DNA from 3 places in the Endozoicomonas sp. SCSIO W0465 genome. Region 1 is predicted to be linked to each of the others. Evidence: predicted binding sites of a transcription regulator. Region 1 holds the regulator's gene; each other region holds the start of a gene.
The links. Region 1 encodes PhoB, which activates phosphate uptake and scavenging genes when phosphate is short. Its sites were predicted from a motif close to TGTCATANNNNTGTCANA; they were not measured.
Positions count from the first base shown of each region.

Region 2: pstS (phosphate ABC transporter substrate-binding protein PstS) is a predicted target of PhoB. The motif match lies at 1,424-1,441, and genes of this name have one in related genera.
Region 3: MJO57_RS01710 (PstS family phosphate ABC transporter substrate-binding protein) is a predicted target of PhoB. The motif match lies at 1,962-1,979, and genes of this name have one in related genera.

Region 1 is NZ_CP092417.1:6,308,719-6,312,000, forward strand. Features, by position in the region: gene ubiA (4-hydroxybenzoate octaprenyltransferase) at 186-1,094, shown strand; gene phoB (phosphate regulon transcriptional regulator PhoB) at 1,292-1,981, shown strand; gene phoR (phosphate regulon sensor histidine kinase PhoR) at 2,159-3,282, shown strand, end outside.
Region 2 is NZ_CP092417.1:3,961,917-3,965,198, forward strand. Features, by position in the region: gene MJO57_RS17770 (hypothetical protein) at 1-436, shown strand, start outside; gene MJO57_RS17775 (hypothetical protein) at 608-820, opposite strand; gene pstS (phosphate ABC transporter substrate-binding protein PstS) at 1,530-2,579, shown strand; gene pstC (phosphate ABC transporter permease subunit PstC) at 2,639-3,282, shown strand, end outside.
Region 3 is NZ_CP092417.1:365,418-368,699, reverse strand. Features, by position in the region: gene MJO57_RS01715 (Na+/H+ antiporter family protein) at 1-752, shown strand, start outside; gene MJO57_RS01710 (PstS family phosphate ABC transporter substrate-binding protein) at 815-1,840, opposite strand; gene MJO57_RS01705 (hypothetical protein) at 2,968-3,282, shown strand, end outside.

The DNA.
Region 1 (3,282 bases):
TGCCGATCATGCAAACCAGGAAGACAAAACAGAAATCCGGGTGAACGGCATTTTCATGGTACATAGCCATTGGAATCAGGAAGCCAGGATGCTAATACTCTTTTTTACAAGAAGTTTATCGGCACAAAATTTAACGGCTGGAAGGCCCTGACTATATTTCAAACCACAAAATTCCAAGGGCGCAGATGAAATTTATACAATCGATAATAACAGGCGCTAATAAATGTAAAGAGCTGCTGGATCAGCATCTGCCACGCTGGATAGACTTTATTCAACTGGCTCGCCTTGATCGCCCTATTGGCATTTATTTACTGCTATGGCCAACGCTCTGGGCACTCTGGCTTGCAGCCGAGGGTACACCCACTGTTCATAATCTTGTGGTTTTCATTCTGGGCGCCATTCTGACTCGAAGTGCAGGCTGTGTTATTAATGATTACGCTGACCGACATTTTGATGGTCAGGTAAAACGAACCCACCAGCGCCCATTGGTGACCAGAAAAATTACCCCAAAAGAAGCCCTGGTATTCGCTGCCTGCCTGTTTTTAGTTGCCTTCCTACTGGTACTGACCACCAATACCCTGACCATCTATTTATCCTTTGCCGCCCTGCTACTTGCCTCAGCCTATCCCTTTGCCAAACGACACACTTATCTGCCTCAAGTGGTCCTGGGTGCTGCATTTGGCTGGTCCATCCCCATGGCATTTGCAGCCGAGATCGGCACGTTGACAACTCAGACATGGCTGTTGTTTACCGCTAATCTGTTATGGACTGTCGCCTACGATACTCAGTATGCCATGGTGGATAGAGACGATGATTTGCAGATCGGCATTAAGTCTACGGCTATTTTATTTGGCGAAATGGACAATCTGCTGATTGGCTGCTTCCAGACTTTTACCCTGATAGCCCTGCTGATGATCGGGTTACAGCTTCAATTAGCCTGGCCATTCTATTTAAGCCTTGTTGTTGCCGCTGCGGGCTTTATCCACCAGCAATGGTTAACCCGCAACCGGGAAAGGGGTCCTTGTTTCAAAGCCTTTCTTGCTAATCACTGGGTTGGTGCTGCCTTGTTTCTCGGTTTCGCCTGCTCGCTATGACGACTCTCTATGATGACTCTCTATGACGAAAGAGTAACAGCCACAGGCCAATGCGAGCTATTCCAAATGCATTGGCCAAAGTTTCATCAAATGTTCCTCAGCGTCATTTTTCTGTAACATTCCCTCGCTGTAATATCTGACATATAGATAAATAGCTATCAAAGCAATCTGCACTCATTCAACCTTGGGGCATTCTCATGTCTGGCAAAACAATTCTAATTGTGGATGATGAAGCACCCATCAGGGAAATGGTCGCCATGGCTCTGGAAATGGGTGGCTACCAGTGCCTGGAAGCCGCTGATGCAAAACAGGCGCACTCATTGGTGGTTGATAACAGACCTGATTTGATCCTGCTGGACTGGATGCTACCGGATATCTCTGGTATCGAGCTGGCCAGGCGACTCAAGCGTGACCAGCTGACAGCAGAAATACCCATTATTATGCTGACAGCCAAAGGGGAAGAAGACCACAAAATCCAGGGACTGGAAACCGGTGCGGATGATTACATCACCAAGCCTTTCTCTCCCCGTGAACTTGCTGCCCGACTAAAGGCCGTACTGCGCAGAACTCAGGGTATCGCTGAACAATCACCCATCGTCGTCAAAGGGCTGGTACTCGACCCTGTCAGCCACCGGGTCAGTATTGATGGTAACCCTGCCGATATGGGACCAACTGAGTACCGGCTGCTGCAGTTCTTCCTGACTCATCAGGAGCGTGCCTATTCCCGTGGGCAGTTGCTTGATCAGGTCTGGGGTGGCAATGTGTACGTTGAAGAAAGAACGGTTGATGTCCATATTCGCCGTCTGAGAAAAGCGCTGGGCAGTGGCTATGAGCATTACATTCAGACCGTTAGAGATACAGGCTACCGGTTCTCCACCAAGTCATAACCTGACTCAAGATTTTGCTGCGGTAACTGAAAACAACATCTGAACTGTTTTCCTCGACATCCTCAGACAACAGTAAGAGGATGAGCAGGGTAAGTTGAGCAGGATAAATAGTCATCCGCTAAACAAACTTCGGAATTACATGTGACAAGCTCTATCCGATCCTGGTTTACTGGTCGAATGGTGTCAATTCTTGCAATTGGCCTGCTTGCAGGCTGGCTGGCTGACCAGATTTTTCTGGGGCTTTTTATTGCGACATTATTCTATCTTTTCTGGAGCCACCACCAACTTCACCGATTGCTTATATGGCTTGAAGAGGCTGCTCACAAAGAGCTGGATCCCCCCGAAAGCTCAAGCGTATGGGGTGAGATTTTTGATGGTATTTATAGAATACAGCGCAAACACAACCGTTCAAAGCAACGACTTTCCAGCGTGATAGAACGCATCCAGGAGTCAACGGCAGCATTAAACGACGGAATCATCATGGCTGACCAGAGTGGTTCCCTTGAGTGGTGGAATCGTGCTGCTGGAGAGTTACTGGGCCTGCAAATGCCTGATGACCAGGGGCAACCCCTGACAAATCTGGTCAGAAGCCCCAAATTTGCCCGTTATATGGAAAACAGTCACGGCAAAGAGCCAATTAAGATCGATTCACCCGTTCACGAGAGCCGGCAACTTCAAATTGCCATTACTGTTTATGGTCAGGGTAATCGACTGCTAGTGGTCAGGGATGTCACTCGATTGCATCAACTTGAAATCATGAGAACCGATTTTGTTGCCAATGTTTCCCATGAACTGAGAACGCCACTGACGGTCATTTCCGGCTATCTGGAGACGGTGAGTGATGGTATGGCAATGAATCCTGATACACCGCCCATCTTTAAGCGTGCTTTTGACCAAATGCAGGAGCAGGCATCCAGAATGCAGCGCCTGATCGAAGACCTTTTATTGCTTTCACGCCTTGAAGCGACTGAACCGGAAAGAATCAGCCAGTCAGTCAGGCTCAAGCCCCTGCTTGCAGGAATAATGAATGACGCCAAAGCATTGAGTGGCGAAAATCAACACCAGTTACAACTCGAATGCGAAGATGGTGCCTCATTAACGGGTGATGCCATGGAGCTACGCAGTGCCTTTTCTAACCTGATTTATAATGCTATCCGTTATACCCCATTCGGAGGAAGGGTGCAGGTGAAATGGTGGCAGGATCAGGAAGGTGGACACCTGATGGTTCAAGACAATGGCGTTGGCATTGACCCTGTTCACATCCCGAGATTAACTGAACGTTTTTACCGTGTGGATAAAAG
Region 2 (3,282 bases), 2.3 Mb from region 1:
AGCCGGGGACGTGGACACGCTGCTGAAGCTACCGAGCCTCCAGAAGGATGGCCAGCTTGACCGGCAACTGCTGAGTTCCATTTCTTCCATCTGCAATGGAAAAGGCTTTCCCAAAGCCGGGGACGTGGACACGCTGCTGAAGCTACCGAGCCTCCAGAAGGATGGCCAGCTTGACCGGCAACTGCTGAGTTCCATTTCTTCCATCTGCAATGGAAAAGGCTTTCCCAAAGTCGGGGACGTGGACACGCTGCTGAAGTTACCGTGCCTCCAGAAGGATGGCCAGCTTGACCGGCAACTGCTGAGCTCCATTTCTTCCATCTGTCATGGTAAAGGCCTGCCCAAAGCCAGGGACGTGGACACGCTGCTGAAGCTACCGGGCCTCCAGAAGGATGGCCAGCTTGACCGGCAACTGCTGAGCTCCATTTCTTCCATCTGACATGGTAAAGGCTTTCCGAACGAGAATTTAGTTTCACGAATTATAGAATCTATAGGTCTCAAGAATCTGGAACTACCAGAATATATTGATGAACTACTTTCATCAGAGAATTTTGTTATCAATGAAAACTTTTGGGAGTCACTTTCAATAGACAAAATACTCTGACTCTTATCAACAATCATTTATCGAGGTCCATGGGCGGTGCAGTAAACTTACGAAGTTTTCCCGGCTTTTGCTGTCTGTGCTCTCGAACCAGGCAAAGGACTCGTTATTGATGATGTTGCAGTAACGTGATATTGGTGCAGAACGCAGGCCTGCAGCATCGGCCCGCGTAATGATGTCCATAAAGGCAGGCTGGCGGTTTAGCCGTAATGGTTTGTCCATTGGCTGTCACCCATTGCTCTAAAAGATATTCAATATTGGCTGTTTGTACCGTCAGCTCCTGAACATGAAAAGAGGTGGTTCCATTCCTGACTGATCCTTGCGGCACATCAGTGGCAGCAATTCTACCTGCTCTGTGAGCTGAATGATTTGCTCTTGTTGCTGAGTGATGAATCTCAGTAGATCTTCAGGTTGTAGCTGCTGGTGTTCTGAAAAAGCCATGCTGAGAGGATAGGTGACTGACCGAAATTATCCTGCTTCCAGCGCTTTTTGAGAACTTACGGTAGATATTATTGCTTAAGCCACCTTCAGTAGGTGATTGATAACTTGGCGGTGGCGGCTCATAAAGATGGTAGTAACTGTTTGGAGCTAAATGATTAAAACGCCTTTGCGATCCGAAAAAACACCCCTTTGAATCTCTATCCATAAAGATAATCAGCAGGTTTTCAGCTGCGCCACTGTCACTTGGTATACCAGAATCCAGCTTTCATTGGGTCCTGCATGCCTCAGGGCATACCAGTTAACACGATGGTGGAACCAGAAGGCGATTTTCTGACCCTGGCTCTTTACGTTAGCCAGCTGCCACAACCTCAAAGCAGAACAAAATGTCATACAACTGCAATATACAAGAAATATTTCTGTAACATTCTCCCCTTATTCTTTCTTCCATCAAACACAAACACTCTCAAAGCGTTTTCGGAGGAAAAGAACCATGACGTTCTTAAAGTCAGTTGTCGTATCCTCAGTATTAGCTGCTGCTGTTTTTTCCACAGCAGCCAGTGCACAGTCAATCAACGGTGCTGGCGCCAGCTTTCCGCACCCGATCTATGCCAAGTGGGCAGAAGAGTATAACCGGGAAACCGGCGTAAAAATTAACTACCAGGCCATCGGTTCCGGTGGCGGTATTCGCCAGATTACTGCCAAAACGGTTGATTTTGGTGCCACCGATGCGCCTCTGGATCAACAGAGACTCGGTGATGAAGGCATGATCCAGTTCCCAATGGTGATGGGTGCTATTGTGCCGGTGGTCAATATTCCGGGTATTGAACCAGGTGACCTGAAGCTGACCGGCAACATTGTCGCTGACATCTATATGGGCAAGATCAAAAAGTGGAATGACGAGCGCATAACCACCATCAATCCGGATCTGAAAATTCCGGGACAATCCATTTATGTGGTACATCGTTCAGACGGTTCCGGAACCACCTATAACTTCACGGACTACCTGAGCCGGGTGAGTGAAACCTGGAAAAACGACGTCGGCACCAACACCGATATCACCTGGCCAAAAGCAGCTACCACCATTGGCGCTAACGGCAACGCCGGTGTGGCCAACTTTGTCCGCCGCACCCGTGGCGCCATTGGCTACGTTGAGTACGCCTTTGCCAAGCAAAACAACCTGAGTCACACCCAGCTGGCCAGTGCTGAAGGCAAATTCCTGCAGCCCACCATGGAAACCTTCCAGGCGGCGGCAATGAACGCTGACTGGAAAAATGCTCCGGGTTTCCGCCTGCTGCTGAATAACCAGCCTGGTGCTGACTCCTGGCCAATGACCGCAGCGACTTTCATTCTGATGCACAAGGACCAGGTTGATGCCGGCCGTGCCAGAGAAATCGTCAAGTTCTTTGACTGGAGTTATGAAAACGGCGGTGAGATGGCCGAAGCACTGGACTTCATCCCCATGCCAGACAGCGTCATTGAACTGGTTGAAAACACCTGGAAAGAACAGCTGACCACTAACGGCAACAAGATTATCCAATAAACCCATCTTGAGGCAGGCCTTTCGAGAAACGGGGGAATACCCGTTTCTCCCTGACAGTTATGCATTCCACTACCAGTGCTCTCACATTACGACCTGGCGCTATCAACGGCGATTCCATCTTTCATCGCCTCAGTTTTGCCAGTGCCGTGCTCATTTTCCTGGTGCTGATCGGCATCATTCTCTCTTTGATCGATGGCGGCTGGCAGGCACTTGCCAAGTTCGGCCCCGGCTTTATCTTTAGCAACACCTGGGATCCCGTCGGTGGTGAATTTGGTGCCGCTGCAGCGATATACGGTACCTTGGTTTCATCGTTGATCGCCATTGTCATCGCCATTCCCGTTGGCCTTGGCACTGCCATTTTTCTGGCCGAGCTGGCACCGGACTGGATCAGCAAGCCGGTAGGTATGGCCATCGAGCTATTGGCTGCAGTGCCCAGCATTATCTACGGCATGTGGGGCCTGTTTGTCTTCGCCCCCTGGTTCTCTGAAGGTTTCCAGTTCTGGGCACTGGAAAACCTGGTAAACATCCCACTCATCGGCCCCTGGTTTGATGGTCCCCCTATCGGCATCGGCCTGCTGACTGCCGGAATCATTCTGTCGTTTATGATCCTGCCGATCATCACCGCCCTGACCCGCGACGCCCTGAAAACCGTTCCCAATGTGGTGCGTGAAGCGGCATACGGCATTGGCGCCACACCCTATGA
Region 3 (3,282 bases), 1.3 Mb from region 1:
TGGCCATGGCTTTGCCGGTGTTTGGCATGTTTATTGGCCTGCTTGTCGCCGTATTCTGGACTTACCGGAAACCTCGTCACTACCACATTGATGAGGATGCCCTGAAAACGGCTGAAGAAGAGCAGCAAACCATGGAGCCAAAGGCAGTCTTGATGACCCTGGCGTCCATCGCCGCAGCACTCGGTGTTCAACTGTTTACTGACTCCATGGCCATGGGTGCAGCCACAGGCTTTGTGATGATGATCCTTGGCGGTGTGGTGTACTGGCGGGAAGCGGATGATGTCTTTGCCCGGGGCGTAAGAATGATGGCACTGTGTGGATTTATCATGATCTCTGCTTCTGGCTTTGCCGAAGTACTCAGAGCAACCGGTGATATCCCGGCACTGGTCGCCATGGTTGAGGAGCTGGTGTTTGGCAGCAAAGCGCTGGCTGCGTTGCTAATGCTGGTTGTTGGATTGCTGATCACTATGGGCATTGGTTCTTCATTCTCAACCATCCCCATCATTGCCACACTCTATGTTCCGCTGGCACTGGCTCTTGGCTTCTCACCTCTGGCAACCGCAGCAATTGTTGGTGCATCCGGTGCTCTTGGTGACGCAGGCTCGCCAGCTTCAGACTCTACCATTGGCCCAACAGCCGGGCTGGATGTCGATGGCCAGCACGATCACATTCGTGACACCGTCATTCCCACATTCATGCACTACAACATTCCCATGATCCTTTTTGGCTGGATCGCAGCGATGATTCTGTAATCTGGCAGCAAACCGCAGGCAGGGCAGATGCGTTTGTCTGCGGTTTACCGCCAGCAATGCCGTTATTTGCTGGCAACGGTCGTATTATCAAGACCCAGCTGAGCAAGGTATTTATCCACCACCTCGCCGGGAAGTGGGATATAGCCATCTTTCACCACCACTTCCTGCCCCTGTCTGGAAAGCACCAGCTTAACGAACTCTCGCTCAAGTGGAGGCAATGGCCTGTTGGGCTGCTTATTCACATAGACGTAAAGGAAACGTGACAGAGGGTAACTGCCATTAACGGCATTCAACGGCGTCGCTTCTTCAAAGGCCTGGCCTTCGTCCATGGCAAGTGCAACGGTTCTTACGCTGGAGGTTTGGTAACCAATACCGGAATAACCGATACCATTCAGTGATGCAGAGACAGACTGAACAACAGAGGCGGAGCCGGGTTGCTGATTCACACTGTTTTTGAAGTCCCCCTTACACAGGGCCTTCTTCTTGAAGTAGCCATAAGTGCCAGATACCGAGTTACGCCCATAGAGCTGCAGCGATCGATTCGCCCAGGCGCCACTCAGACCCAGATCCCCCCAGGTTTTTACATCACTGTCGGCACCACACTTGCGAGTTGATGAGAAAATGGCGTCCACTTCAGCCATGGTCAGACCTTTGATGGGGTTATCCTTGTTCACAAAGACAGCCAGCGCATCAATAGCCACAGGAATTGCCGTTGGCTTGTAACCATGCTTTTTCTCAAATGCCTCCAGCTCTTTATCCTTCATTTTCCGGCTCATGGGTCCAAAGTTTGAGGTACTTTCTGTCAGAGCGGGAGGTGCAGTGGAAGAGCCTGCAGCCTGAATCTGAACATTCACACTGGGATAAATACGCTTGAAATCTTCGGCCCAGAGCGTCATCAGGTTAGCCAGCGTATCTGAGCCGACGGATGACAGGTTACCGGATACCCCACTGGACTTATTATACGTTGGCAGCGTTGGATCCAGCGGGCTGGCCATTGCTGAGCCTATGGCCAGTACTGCAGCAGCAGACGCTGCCAGGGCCGATGCTGCCAGAGCCGATAAGAACGTTACGAGTTTTTTTATTTTCATCATTTGCTCTCCAGGTTTCGCACGCCCTGTCCTATTAAAAGTACCCTCCGGGGCTAGCAAAGATTGATCCGAGGCATGAGCCTCCTTACTTAACTTCTGGAAATCAAATATAGCGTTCTAATATGACAATTCTATGAAGGCAGAATAATTATCTGGATAAAATGCATGCAGAGATAGCTAAAGAGGAACCGGCATTCACAGACAGAGGCTACCTGCTACCTGTACCAGTCGAATCCGGAAAGGAAACTTTTTGTTTGTTTAACGGTCCAAGTTCATAAACGTATAAATCACGGATGGCCAGCGTCACCGAATTCCCAATTAAAATAATACAATAATTCAGGATAAGGGCGATCCCGGCGCATTAAAGGAACATGACTATGGATACTTCTCTTTTGCGGGCTTCCGCTGCAATATCACCCCCTCTGGATAGCAAAGCAACAATTAACTCTCAACCATTCAGTCCCGGCCCCCCAGCTGATTCTGACTACGGGACTTTAGCCGATAACTCCCGATTTGAATATCATTCAGTTGGTGAAAAGTCGATCGATCGGTGGTCGATAACCAAACCGGCCCAGGGCATTTATTCTGCTGTACGTGCATCCGGCAGTAGTCAGGGACGAGAAGACTGTTGCATACCAGAGAGCCAAAACCCTGAATCACCCTCAGTCAATAACGCTGCGATTACATTACTGAAAAAGTTAAAAGTAAAATCCGGATGGCTATCCAACGAGACTATTAAAGCAGCAATTATTGATCTTCAAAGGACAAATACATCACCAGTTACTTCAGATTCATTTGGTAAGATCATCCATCATTTAATCTTTTCGCATCTTATATATGCCGACAATCAACGCGTGCTCGAAAAGCTGCTCGATTTTGGTTACCAAATACCCACAGAAAGTGCTTGTTGCGAATTGATGAGCTTCGCGCTGTTCAAAAAAGTCTGTGAGCATGCACAGAACCCCGGAGCATTTGTAAGGGCGAATACCCTTAATATACTGACATACGGAACAGAGGAAAGCCTGCAGTTTTTGCTAGGGTACCTGACAGAACAAGAGGTTATTCAGGTAGTCAGGAAAAGTAACAGGTATTATGTCTCAACCTGTTTTGCCGGGTTCAAGCGTCTTATGGGGGCGCTTCCCGATACCTGTCCCGGCGTTGTAAAACTGTTCTGGAACGCCCTTCTCCCAATAACCTGTAAGGCGATTGACCGGGTGATCATGAAGCCGCAACAGGCCAATTGGCCCTCGCTGGCAGAAATGGGAGCGCTTAATACAACCATGCTGATTCAGACTTTGGTATGGTTAGACTTTCACCATCCTGAAACTATTTTACCATTGCTCAACGACTTGTCCGATCAACAACTAAATGTGCTGAGGTTGTTGACCCTCTCCCTGGGGTTAGAGCATTTTTCTTCCTGTCTTGCCAAAAGTAAACTTTCA